DNA from 3 places in the Cohnella herbarum genome. Region 3 is predicted to be linked to each of the others. Evidence: riboswitches for the same ligand, from Rfam matches in the RefSeq annotation. Region 3 holds a riboswitch; each other region holds the start of a gene.
The links. Region 3 has a riboswitch for cyclic di-AMP ahead of HH215_RS13640 (TrkH family potassium uptake protein). Riboswitches for the same ligand answer to the same signal wherever they lie in the genome.
Positions count from the first base shown of each region.

Region 1: it holds a riboswitch for cyclic di-AMP, as region 3 does, so the genes downstream of both, HH215_RS25335 (C40 family peptidase) here and HH215_RS13640 (TrkH family potassium uptake protein) in region 3, are expected to answer to the same signal.
Region 2: it holds a riboswitch for cyclic di-AMP, as region 3 does, so the genes downstream of both, HH215_RS31825 (C40 family peptidase) here and HH215_RS13640 (TrkH family potassium uptake protein) in region 3, are expected to answer to the same signal.

Region 1 covers NZ_CP051680.1:5,939,765-5,943,964, forward strand. The annotation lists gene HH215_RS25330 (helix-turn-helix domain-containing protein) at 183-1,034, shown strand; gene HH215_RS25335 (C40 family peptidase) at 1,151-1,645, opposite strand; cyclic di-AMP (ydaO/yuaA leader) riboswitch at 1,650-1,790, opposite strand; gene HH215_RS25340 (hypothetical protein) at 2,000-2,815, opposite strand; gene HH215_RS25345 (M1 family metallopeptidase) at 2,828-4,200, opposite strand, start outside.
Region 2 covers NZ_CP051680.1:7,569,915-7,574,114, forward strand. The annotation lists tRNA gene HH215_RS31800 (tRNA-Glu) at 139-213, shown strand; tRNA gene HH215_RS31805 (tRNA-Lys) at 217-292, shown strand; tRNA gene HH215_RS31810 (tRNA-Leu) at 344-429, shown strand; gene HH215_RS31815 (hypothetical protein) at 593-1,120, shown strand; gene HH215_RS31820 (helix-turn-helix domain-containing protein) at 1,283-2,173, shown strand; cyclic di-AMP (ydaO/yuaA leader) riboswitch at 2,304-2,439, shown strand; gene HH215_RS31825 (C40 family peptidase) at 2,443-2,949, shown strand; gene HH215_RS31830 (discoidin domain-containing protein) at 3,210-4,200, shown strand, end outside.
Region 3 covers NZ_CP051680.1:3,085,345-3,089,544, forward strand. The annotation lists gene HH215_RS13635 (TrkH family potassium uptake protein) at 1-842, opposite strand, end outside; gene HH215_RS13640 (TrkH family potassium uptake protein) at 856-2,196, opposite strand; cyclic di-AMP (ydaO/yuaA leader) riboswitch at 2,324-2,505, opposite strand; gene HH215_RS13645 (CPBP family intramembrane glutamic endopeptidase) at 2,785-4,200, shown strand, end outside.

The DNA of each region.
Region 1 (4,200 bases), 2.9 Mb from region 3:
TTCGCCTTCTTTCATTTTCGAGTAGTGTGTTTCATTGGTTTAAGTGTACAATAGGGAAGGAGGTAAGTATTTGCACAGTATCGTCCTTATTAATATTTAATTTTTCTTGTTTTATAACGTTATTTTAAAATAAATCATGATATCGTTTGAACGTAATTGACATTATTATCGGGAGGTCGAAGATGGAAATCAGATACTGCGGAGCAGGGACGATATCGCAGTCGGCCGAAGCGCCGGGAGGAGGCATGCATCCATCGTGTTATGAAATTCTTTATATTACCGGAGGAAAGGTCAAGTTCAAGTGGCGAGGAAACGTCTGCGAGGCGGAAGCGCCGGCCGTGTTCATTCTACCCAACTCTACCCCGCATGAGCTGGAGAGCTTGGCAGCCGAAGCCAAATTCCGATTTCTGGAACTCGAGGATCCGGAAGAGTTCCCGTTCTCCAACGAGCAAGTGGATGATTGGAATTTCATGCAAGCCCGCAAGGATATCTATTCTAAAATCGTGCTCGCGTCTTCGGTCATTCAGTCGCTAGACTTCGTCTATCATCTCCAATCGACGGGTCTTGCCGAACAAGACTCGAATCTCGGAGAAGTATGCTTGCTTGAAATTCGGAAGACGTATAAGCTGATCGCCCATATTCTGGGGGCGTCAGGGGGCGGAAACGTCGCGGTCGATCGCAAGATCAAGCACAAATCCCGCGCCGCGGTCGACTTGCTGATCGATTATTTGGATTGGCGGTACAAAGAGAACGTTACGTTGGAGACGCTTGCGGAAATCGTCGCCCTGGATCCCTCTTATCTCGTGAGGCTGTTCAAGAAACATATGAACATGACGCCGTTCGAATATCTCAGGGATCTTCGCCTTAGAGCCGCGGCCAGTTATTTGTCCGGAAGCGATATGCCGATCAGCTCCATCGTTCAGGAGACGGGATTTAACAGCGTTCATCATTTTACGAGGCTGTTCAAGAGTCATTACGGTCAAAGTCCCGCCGAATGGCGCAAGCAGTTGAAATCGCAGGAGCTTATGGCGTGAGGGAGGGGATGCCGATGAGAAGAACATGGATGATTTGGATATAGGTATAAAACAAAGAGGCTGTCTCAACGGTCAATGAAGACCTGCCGAGTCAGCCTCTTACTATAATGCGAATGTTACTGCGCTGCAGCTACCTCTGCGACTTGCTCGGTAGCCACTTTCTCGTACGTTCCATCGCTCATGACGCGACGGGCGCCGAGATAACGCTTGGCGTAGTAAGATTCATCCAAGGATGTAATCGTAACGCCTTTGGATGCCGCATGGGCAAATTTGTTGTTGCCAACGTAAATCCCGACATGAGAGACGCCGCTGCCGCTCGTATTGAAGAATACGAGATCGCCTGCGCGAAGTTCATCGTCGGCAATTTTGGTTGCCTTTTCCCAGCTGAACATATCCCGCGAAGAACGGGGCAAATCGATGCCGAGTTCGTTGAAGACGTACCCCGTAAAGCCGGAGCAGTCGAATCCGCTCGTTGTCGTTCCGCCGTACTTGTAGTCAGTTCCGATGAGCGGTGCAACCGATTTGTCTAGCTTGGAGTCTGCGAATGCGCTGCCTACCTGGAAAGCTAGGAGTACTGCTAAGGAAAACATGAACATAGACACTTTGCGCAAAACCGGTGACTCCTTCCAATGCCTACGAGGTTAGCTGGAGGGTTCGGTAGAAGGTTCCCCTATGGCTCGTATGAAGCAAAGCCAATTCACCCGTGTTGATGGTTCCCCCGTTCCCCGTTGTGCGGGAACTCGGCAATTTTTGATTACTTAGACTTATATATTCGGGTTTCGTGACGAATTTCCTGCATCTGCTAAATGAGAATTCCTTAATCTGGAGTGAAAAACTCGGGATTGATCTCCTCCTTTAGTCTCAATTTATCCCGCCGATAATAACGCCAAACCCCGGCCGCGGCCTCGAAAGGCGCAACCGGGGAATGTCCCGTGTCATCTATTGTCGAAGGGGACAAGAGGGGCTTACGACTTCGTATTGCACCATACTTGATACTGCGAAGCGGAAGTCCACAGCTTAAGCAAGGCGCGAACGAAGTGGAAAGCTTGGTGCAGCGCTACGGCGAGAAAGCCTGACCAGAGGAAGGATACGGCCCATGCCGTCGCGGACACTGCCAATCCGATGCCGAGCAAGATGAAGGTAATTCCCAGAAGAGGGAACGCCCGGCGAAGCGCCAAACTCAGGCCCTTAAAGATTCCTTCCCGCGAAACCGCCCCGAACTGCATGAATTGAAACAGCAGATGAACAATAAATCCGAACGCCAGCCACGCGGCGGCATAGGGTAGCATTTCCTGAAGCCAAGCGGATAAGGAGGGCTCCGAGAGAAACCGATCTTCGGCTAACGGCAGCAGCCATGCGGCGGGTAGCAGAATGAGCCCGTTCTCTATCCAGTAGAGCAGCGTTACCGGCTTCCAAGTCCTTCGCATTCCGGACAATACGCGGGTTCCTTCTCCTTCCAGGGCGTGGTGGAAGGAGTAATAAACGCCGGCGTTGAGCAGGGGCGTGAGAACCATCCGCATGAGCAGCAGCCCGCCTAACATCCAGAGAACCTCGTTCACGAGATCGGTCTTGAGCAGGCGGAATTGAGCTTCGATGAGGAACAGATGGGTCGCGTCGGAGTTTGGATGATCCGCGGGGTAACGGGCTAACACCGGCGTTACGACCGAATCGACGAACCGGTAAAGGAAAAATCCCCACAACAAGCGATAGAGAAATAGGAGAACCAATACATACTTATGCCGAACGGTCATGTCCCATCCCATTTTTAATAATCGACGCATCCCTTAGTCACCTCACCACACCATTGTTCCGAACAGTCCTTCGATGATTTGAGTTATGCCGGTCGCTATTCGCGAGCGTTCCTGTTGGGGGACTTCGGCCTTGAGATAGTTGTTATATCTGCGGTTATCGAGAACGACGTTCATGCTAGGATCGATGGCCGCGTAAGTTAACGGCGTAGCGGAAAAGAGCTGTAACTGGACGTGGGTCTGCACGCCGTCCCATTTTTTGCGAATGGATTGCCCGTCTTGGAACTTGAGCCAGATCGAGACCGGCTGCGGGCTGCCGCCGTATCGCTTCAGAAGCACGAGGCTTTCGTAACCTTCGCTAGTCTTGCGCGTGTTGATGTTATCGATCGCGTAATCGGTCATCTCTCCATGCTGGACGTAGGCTTGGAAGAAGTCGGTCCACTTCGTCTTCGTTACGGATTCCACGACCTTCTGGAAGTCCGAGGAAGAAGGGTGCTTGAATTTGTAATTCTGAAAATAAGTCCGCAAAATCTTGCTCATCGTTTTGTCGCCGACTTGACGCTCCAAGGAAGAAAGTACGAGCTTGCCGCGCAAGTAGACGTTCTCGGCGTACCTATCCGAGGAACTATAGCGCCAAGAGGACTGATGAAGCGGCTCCGGATGGGTCATATAGCTGGCTTCGATCGGCAGATTGGGAACGACGCCATAGATGCTGGCCATCAATTTATCTTCGGTATACGAAGTAAAGCCTTCGTCGAGCCAAGCTTCTTCGAATTCATTGGAGGCAACCAGCCCGTACCAGTACTGATGGGCGATCTCGTGGACTAGCGTGCGCTCCAGATCGTATCCGGGATTGTCGTCCCGCGCGGCCGCGGCGGTAACGAGCGTCGGATACTCCATGCCTCCGGCTCCATTGCCGTCCTTCGGAGGAACGACGATGGATAACGTGGAGTATGGATATTCTCCATACCATTGTCCAAGCTTGGCTAGGGCGGATTTCGCCGCATGCATGTAACGATCCTTCAAGTCCTTGTGGAGCGGGTCAAGGAATAGCTTGATCCGCACGCCGGGAACCCCGGGGGAAGAGAAGGAGTCTTCCACGTACTCGAATACGGGAGAGGCGGACCAAGCGAAGTCATGGACGTCGTCGGCGTAAAATTGGAAGCTTTTGCGTCCGCCGGATAGGACGGGCGCCTTCGTTTGGAAACCCGTCGCCGCAATCTTATAGGTTTCGGGAACATCGATGCGGACGCTGTAGATACCGAAGTCCGAGTAGAATTCCGAATTGCCGTGGTATTGATGCAAATTCCAGCCTTCGGTCGTTCGCCCCCGCATGCCGACCGTCTCGTACACGGCGACTTTCGGGAACCATTGTCCCGCCATGACGAAATCGCCGGCTTTGCCCATTCTCGCGAATA
Region 2 (4,200 bases), 3.9 Mb from region 3:
ATCTGAAGAATAACTCGTCTCAAAACTTGTCCGAAAAAAATGCCGAAAAAATGCTTGCACTCGCCATCCGATTCGGATATAATCATATTTGTCGTCTGAAACGGGTAACGCGAAATTACGAAATCGCAGACCGGAAATGGCCCCTTGGTCAAGCGGTTAAGACACCTCCCTTTCACGGAGGTAACAGGGGTTCGAATCCCCTAGGGGTCACCATGCGAGCCATTAGCTCAGTTGGTAGAGCACCTGACTTTTAATCAGGGTGTCGAAGGTTCGAGTCCTTCATGGCTCACCATTTATTTGCTCCGTAAGGCGTAAGCCGAATCGGGCGACAATTCAATAGTATGCGGTCGTGGCGGAATGGCAGACGCACCAGCTTGAGGGGCTGGCGGGAGCAATCTCGTGGAGGTTCGAGTCCTCTCGACCGCACCATACTTAATAAGTTCGAATCCCTGGTTGCCCGGGGATTTTTTTATTGTTCTTTTTCGGTATCGGAAAATAACGAGGGGTTCTTGCTTGGGCGGATATTAGATATTGCTACCAACTTCCTCTCCATACGTATTGTAGAGAAAAACGACGAGAGGTGGACGGGTGAGTGATGGCGAAAAGTAAAATAAAGACGACTATTCTAGCATTGCTTCTTCTGCTTCTCCTTGCGGCATGCGGCAATGCGGCCCCGACGGTGGAAGAAGCGCGAAGCGAATTGGAAACGGCGCTCGGCGAAATGAGAGATTGGGCAGGCCGGCAAGTGGACTCTTTGGACGGAGTGAACGAACGCGTCGCGGCATCAACCAAAGATATCGTTTCCTTATTCGGAGAATTGGACTATAAGCTGTCGTTCCGCGAAAATGGCATCGGGTTCACCAATTCGAACGGAGTCGAGGGAGTCGTCGGGATTCAAGGCAACCGGCTTGTGCTCGATGTAACGTACCCGGGCGGCAATGCAGAAGCCGTACACGCGGTTAACCGAGTCTTGACCGTGTTCTCCGGTAATAGCTGGGCAGAGGATCGGCTAACGGCGATTACGAACGGGAACGAGCCTCAAACGGTTCAACTGGATAACGGTTGGATCGAGACGGATGGGGAACTCGTCTATGTACACTTGGAAAACGCCATATTCTAAATAAGCGCACGCAACGATCTTTTCTCGGGATTGCACCGGGGAAGGATCGTTTTTTGCTTCAATAGGTTAGGTTTTTAGGAGTAGATGGAAAAGGAAGAATCGTCCTCATTGTCGAAAAGAAAGGTAGAAGTAAGAGTCAACCTAGAGGGGCGGCGCGGGGTTATGACGAAGAAACTGCATTACCTCGATCCTTCCGAGACGCTGGAGGACTTGCAGGAGTTTTATTTTCCGCCGTACATTACTTTAGCCCACATGTTCCACGCGCCGGAGGAGTGGTCGCTGAAACCGAGGGTCTTAAAGCAATATCAGCTTCAATACGTGGTGGAAGGTTATGCGGAGTACGTCATTGGCGGAATCCGGTATCATACGTCCAAGGGGGATTTGCTGTTCCAAGGCCCGGGAGAGGCGCATTACGTGAATACCGTTCCGGGGAAGCCGTATGTGTGCGTTTCGATTGTTTTTCATTTCGGGAGCGCGGAATTTCCGTTGCAGGATCTACTCGCGTTCGGCAGATCGGAAGCGGAGACTCCCCACGACATGGGGAATTATTCGGATCACTCGCTGGAAAATCGCCTATCGGAGCTCGTTCATTATTATCGTCAGCCGGGAACGTTGGCTAAGGTGAGATGTCAGCAGCTGCTCATGGGAATATTGCTCGCTTTATCCGAGGCGCGCCGCTCCAACGAGGCTGCTTCGGCGGTCAAAGAGTCTTCAGGAAGCGCCAAGCTCGTGCTCATCCGCAACTACATCGACAGTCGCCTGAGAAGCGGTTTCCGACATGAAGAATTAGAGCGACTGACCGGTTGGAGCCGTAATTACGTTATTACTCAGTTTAAGCAAGCCTTCGGCATGTCGCCGCTTCAATATTTGGTATGGATACGGCTGGAGAAGGCGAAGGGTCTGGCTCTCCAATCGGGGATGTCGTTTAGCGAGATCGCATCGGAAGTGGGGTATTCGGATATTCACGCGTTCGGGAAAATGTTCAAGCGGAAGACGGGGATGAACTTGAGCCAATTCGTCGCGACTTTGTATCGGGACACGCCTGACAGATAAGCGATCCGGTCCTCTATTCGTCCTCGCATTTACGGTGTAATTGGATCCGTAACGTATGAGAGGATTCTAATCTTTGGGAAGCAGGATTTACCGCATTTTTTTTGAATTTATATTACATAATGTAATTTAATATCTATTTATGCCGAATTCTCGATTGGAGAAACGGGAGAACCAAGTTGGGTGAATTAATCCTGCTGTCAAGGGATTATAGGGAACCTTCAACCGAACCCTTAAGCTAACCTCGTAGGCACCGAAGGAGAGTAGCAACATTGAAGAAGTTTGTCTTATCGTTGTTTAGCTTCGTCTTGGTTATTGCTTTTAGCGGGGGAAGCGTTTTCGCATCGCAGAACGATTTGAACAAAGCAATAGATGAAGTCGTAGGAACTCCTTACAAATGGGGGGGAACGACGACTAGCGGATTCGATTGCTCGGGATTTATTTTGTACATTTTTAATCAATATGAGACGAAGCTGCCTAGAACGTCTAGTTCCCAATCCAAAATCGGAGAGAAAGTCGAGAAAGACGATCTTCGTCTTGGGGACCTCGTATTTTTCAACACGAGCGGCAAAGGGGTTTCTCATGCGGGAATATATGTAGGCGACGGACAATTCGCCCACTCGTCGAGCAGCAAAGGCGTGCGGATTAGTAAGTTGTCGGATAAATACTACGCTAAGAGATATGTAACGGCTAGAAGAGTCGTCTCCGGCGAGAACTACGCGGATATGATCAATGAGGGTCACGAGAGCGAAGATGATTCTCAAGTGTTGGAAGAGTAGGCTGCGCGAGCGAAGTGATAAAACAATAATCACCCAACCACCCAATCCCCAGCAGAAGGGGATTGGGTGGTTTTTTTGGTTTTTAAATTATTGGCGACAACTCGAGAAAAAGATAGTTCTATCGCGATGTATTTCGTAACATCACCTAATTGGATTGAGAAAGGGAAATATTTACGCTGATATAGCAAGCTACCTTAAAAGGGGAAGGAGAAGAACGAGGAAGGAAAGCAAGCGAAAACCAAATTCGAGGAGGAAGGATTATGAGAAAAAAGCCTTTCGTTCAATTGCTTGCCTTAGCATTGCTATTCGTTGCAATCTTCCCGGCCGGCGGAGCAACGGTATCGGCGGATGAACCGCTGAACGTCTTCGTATTACCCATTCAAGGACAGACGGAGGTTTCCATTGAGAACGTACAGACCAAGTACCCTGATGTCGCATGGAGCACTTTGGATCGGCTCTATATTCCAGCCGGTAAATACAGGTATATCACGATCCGGAATTTGCCGCAGCGAAGCGCCAGTGATCCGTTAGTCATCACAAATTACGGAGGGCAGGTCCTCATTAACGAACAGGAGAGGCCGATGAATCAACGCCATGGTTATTCGCTGTGGCTTAGCGGTGGATCGAATTGGGTTCTGACCGGAGAATACGATCCGGTTCAACAGACGGGGCATCCGAGTTACGTTGGACATAAGAACGGAGGATACGGGGACTCGGAGGGCAGATATGGGATCGAAGTGACTCACACGAGGGATAGCGCCCTCAAGGTCGACAGCGCAACCGGCTTCGAGCTCTCGTATGTAGAGGTCGGGCATGCCGGATTTGCCGGACTCTTGATTAAGTCCGATAATCAGCCGCTTGCTAATATGGATGACGTTAAAATCCATGATCTGTACATTCACGATAACGAATCGGAAGGCGCGTATATCGGCAATACGAGCAAGGACTCGAACGCGCAGCACAAGTTTACGAATCTCCAATTCTATAATAACCGGATCGTCCGTTCCGGCACGGAAGGGCTGCAGCTTAGTCATTTAGGCGACGGGGCGGAAATCCATCACAACGTTATCCTGTTCAGCGCCCTCGACTGGAAGGATCCTTTCCAAATCTGGCAGGACGGAGCGTTCCAACTAACGGCCAGGGATGGCGATATCGACATCCATCATAATATCGTGATCGGAAGCGGCGGCGACCTGTTCAACGTGCATTTCCTTGCTAGGACGGCATCGCCCGGAAGCGAAATTCCCGCCC
Region 3 (4,200 bases):
GCCGTCCTCGGAGACACCGACTGCATGAAAGCGGCCAGCAGCTTCTCTCCGAAGCCGAGAGGAGCGAACGTTTTGCCGTTCGTGTACTCGAAGATGAGAATAAGCGCCGCTCCCGTTACGATCAGAATACCGGACATGCTGAGCACGACTTTGGAATGAAGCGATAATTTACGTTTCATATTACGAAAGTCGACCAAGTCCGATAAGACGACGAAACCGAGTCCGCCTAGAATGATCAACAGCATCGTTACGATATTAACCAAAGGATCTCCTACATAATCTACGAGACTCCGATAGTCCCCCATAATGTCGAACCCCGCATTGTTGAAGAAAGACACCGCATGAAACGCGCCTTTATACATGGCCTCTCCAACGGGCATATCGAACAGGAAACGCGCAGTGAACAGAATTGCTCCGACAAGCTCGATCGTTAAAGCGTAAACGACTACCTTACGGACTAAACGTATGATGCCTTCGATACTCGTCTGGTTTAACGATTCTTGCAGAACAAGCCTTTCCTTCAGTGAAATCCGGCGTTTAAGAATAATCGCGAACAACGTTGCCATCGTCATAAATCCTAATCCGCCGACCTGTATCATAGTCAATATGATGAGTTGACCGGCCGTTGTCCAGTACGTCCCGGTGTCGACCACGACAAGTCCGGTGACGCAGGTCGCCGACGTTGCCGTAAACAGCGCATCGATGAACCGGGGAGCGGAGTCTTGGGTGTGCGAGAAGGGCAGCATCAGCAATCCCGCGCCGAGCAATATAATCATTGCGAATCCCAACACGAGAAGTCTGGGCGGGGAAGCTATGAGCGAACTAAACCATTTCCGTACCACATCGACCACCCCGTCATCCGATAATGATTTTACCTTCCGCATGACGGTAAAGTACGCGACCCGGTTTCGGACCTAGGGCGTACGTCAAGGTCAGCGGACCTAAGCGGCCAATGAACATGAGGAATATGATCGTTAATTTCCCTGCTAACGTTAAGTCACCGGTAAGACCCATCGATAAACCGACCGTACCGAATGCCGAAGTCGCTTCGAACAAAATTTTCAGGAATGCCGCGTCTTCCGTCGTGGAAAGCACTAGCGTGCCTAACAATACGATTCCGATACAGAACAGCGTTACCGTTACGGCCTTGTATACACGTTCTTGCGCCAATCGAAGACGGAACAATACGACGTCTTCTTTCCCCCGAATCATAGCGAGCACGGCACCTACCAGCACGGCGAAAGTCGTCGTCTTGATTCCTCCGCCCGTAGAGCCCGGGGAAGCGCCGATAAACATCAAGATAATAATGAAAAATTGCGTCGCTTGACGAAACTCGGTAATATCTACCGTCGTAACTCCCCCGGACCGCGTCGTCACGGATTGGAAGAACGACATAAGCACTTTCTGTCCGAACCCTTCCTCCCCGATCGACCGACTGTTCGTAAATTCGAAGATCAGAATGATCAACGCCCCAACTACGATCAATGCGGCCGACACGCTAAGAACGACCTTCGTATGTAAGGAGAATTTCCATTTCTTCTTCCAGTCGAACAAATCCGCAAGGACGATAAAGCCGAAACCGCCGAGAATAATCAATCCCATCGAAACGATATTCATATAGAGATCGGATGAGTATTTGGAGAAACTGGTAAAGTCGCCCGACAAGTCGAAACCGGCATTATTGAAAATTGAAATCGAATGGAATACTCCATGATACATCGCGCGCCCTAAGGGCATATCGATCGAGAAACGGATCGTATACAATATCGCGCCTACCGTCTCAAGGGCCAAGGCATAAAATATTACTTTTCGGACAAGCCTAACGAGTCCTTCGATGCTGCCTTGATTAAGCGATTCTTGCAAAATAAGTCTTTCCTTAAGCGAAATCCTTCTTCTCAGGATCAGCGCGAACAACGTTGCCATCGTCATAAAGCCGATTCCGCCGATTTGGATAAGCAGCAGAATGACCCAATGCCCGAACGTGGAAAAGTAAGCTCCGGTATCGAATAAGACTAATCCCGTTACGCAAGTCGCTGACGTGGAAGTAAACAAGGCGTCAATGAAAGACATCGTTTGTCCGCTAACGGAAGAAATAGGCAAACTTAACAGCAGCGCGCCAAGGAAAATAATGAAGGAAAATCCTAACAACAATGTTCTCGGCGGCGATGCGCTGAACCATCGAACGGCTTTCTTAATCAAAGAAGTCACCTCATACGGATATTCAAGGTCATGCATAGGGCAAGGCGGTTATTGCGAAAAATACGCGGGCTGTGCGCAACAAAAAAAGCACTGGATTCCCAGTGCTTGATCGATCGCACGCGAGTCCTGTTCGTCATATAGCCTACGAGGTTAGCTGTCGGATTCGGGCTCGAACAGGCCGCCCTATCTACCGCACTTATCGCGCGGATGGAATTCACCCCGGGTTCGTCGAATACAATTAAACTTGTACCCATGAACGGTTGGTTCCCCCGTTTTCTTCTTTAAGAAATTCGGCTAGCTATTTAGTTGGTTGAAGGGTTCAAAAAGTCGGGTTTTCAGAACGTACCATCGAATTATATTCTTTCCGACAAAGGGGGACAACGTCTAAATGAGCCCAAACCGACCCGTTTGAACGATTTTTACGATGGCTTCCGCATGGTTATGCCCCCGGACAGTGATTATCGTTCTCTTTGCTTTCATTTTCATCGAAAATGAGAGATACTTGATGAAAACCACGGCGTTTACTAGCTTTAAGGTGCTGTATGCGTTTACTTGAGCCTTTATTGCACTTAGGAGGTATGCGATTTGACTGGATTTGCTCCATCCTCGATGGATAAGCGATGGATTTGGACTGCCACGATCGGTATGATTATTTTTTTGTTCATTCAAGTATTCCCCGTAACGGGGCAATTGTTTGCAACCGATGTTCAAAATGTGATGACGAGATCCCAAGCCGAAGCGAAAGCGCTGAACTGGGCGGAGGAAAAATTCGGTATTCCATCGGATCAGTTGCAGAAAACGACGGTTACGCATCTGACCAATAGCGATGCCACCGGTTACTTTTCCAAAAACGATTTTTTTACCGACTACGACAAACAATGGTCCTCGGGTACTCCTACCGATACATACGCGGTTGAACTGCATCTTCGCGAAGATATCGGCAGACTTCTGCTATTCCTGAACATGGAAACCGGGAGTTTGGTCGCATGGGAGCACTATGGCGATAAGCCTGCTCAATCGATCGAGTCCGCCGGAGACAAGGAGAGCGGAACTCAGCTTGCGGCAAAAGCGTTACAATACGCGTCATTCTGGGGCGTTAATCCCGAAGAGTGGAAGTGGGACGATCAACCGGTCAAGTACGGAACTCTTAAGTTCGTTTCAACAAAAGGCGACATCGGTGAAGCCAAATTATGGCTTAAAGTCGACATGCCGCCAGGATATAGCGCTCTGCACTCGTCCTTCCCCGAATGGCGAGGCGGGTCAGCAACTTATGGCGTAGATCTCCCCTCGTCTTTCCTCGATTATATCGAGAACCAAGAAAAGTGGTCGATCAATCTTTCCATGTTCGGATTTTTCCTGCCTCAGATCATCCTGTTCATCCTTGCCATCGTGTACACGGGAACCCATGGCGGCCATACTTCCTACCGTAGGGGCATCTTCCTGTCGATCGCGTTCTTCGTGCTCCATGCTGGCTTAACATTTAACAGGATTCCTGGTTTGCGCGCAGAATCTTGGGACGCCGGCGCAAGTATCGGGGATAATGTTAACCTCATCGTCAACCTGGTTACGTTTGCGGCCATGGCCTTGCTGACTTACTTCTCCGCGGTCGGGGGGGACGGCTTGTGGAAATCGATGGGACGTTCCTTATGGCCGAGATGGAAAGAGCCCGGTTACGGAGCTGCGATACTGAAGAGCGTGAGAGAAGGGTATTTCCTCGCCTTTATCCTGCTCGGGGCGCAATCGCTCATCTTGCTTATTCTCGAACAAACCTTAGGCTCGTTCGCTTCCTCGGACGCGACGCAATCGATGTACAATATGAGCATTCCTTTGCTTCTTCCCCTACTGGCTTGGTGCGCCGGTATTTCGGAGGAGTTGCAAAGCCGGTTGTTCGGGATCGGCGTATTCCGCAATTGGTTTGTTGCCGGTGCGAGGAAGTTGCTTGGCCGCGAACCATCGAACAAAACCGCGGTCGTTCTGACGACGATTGCCATCGTTCCTCCG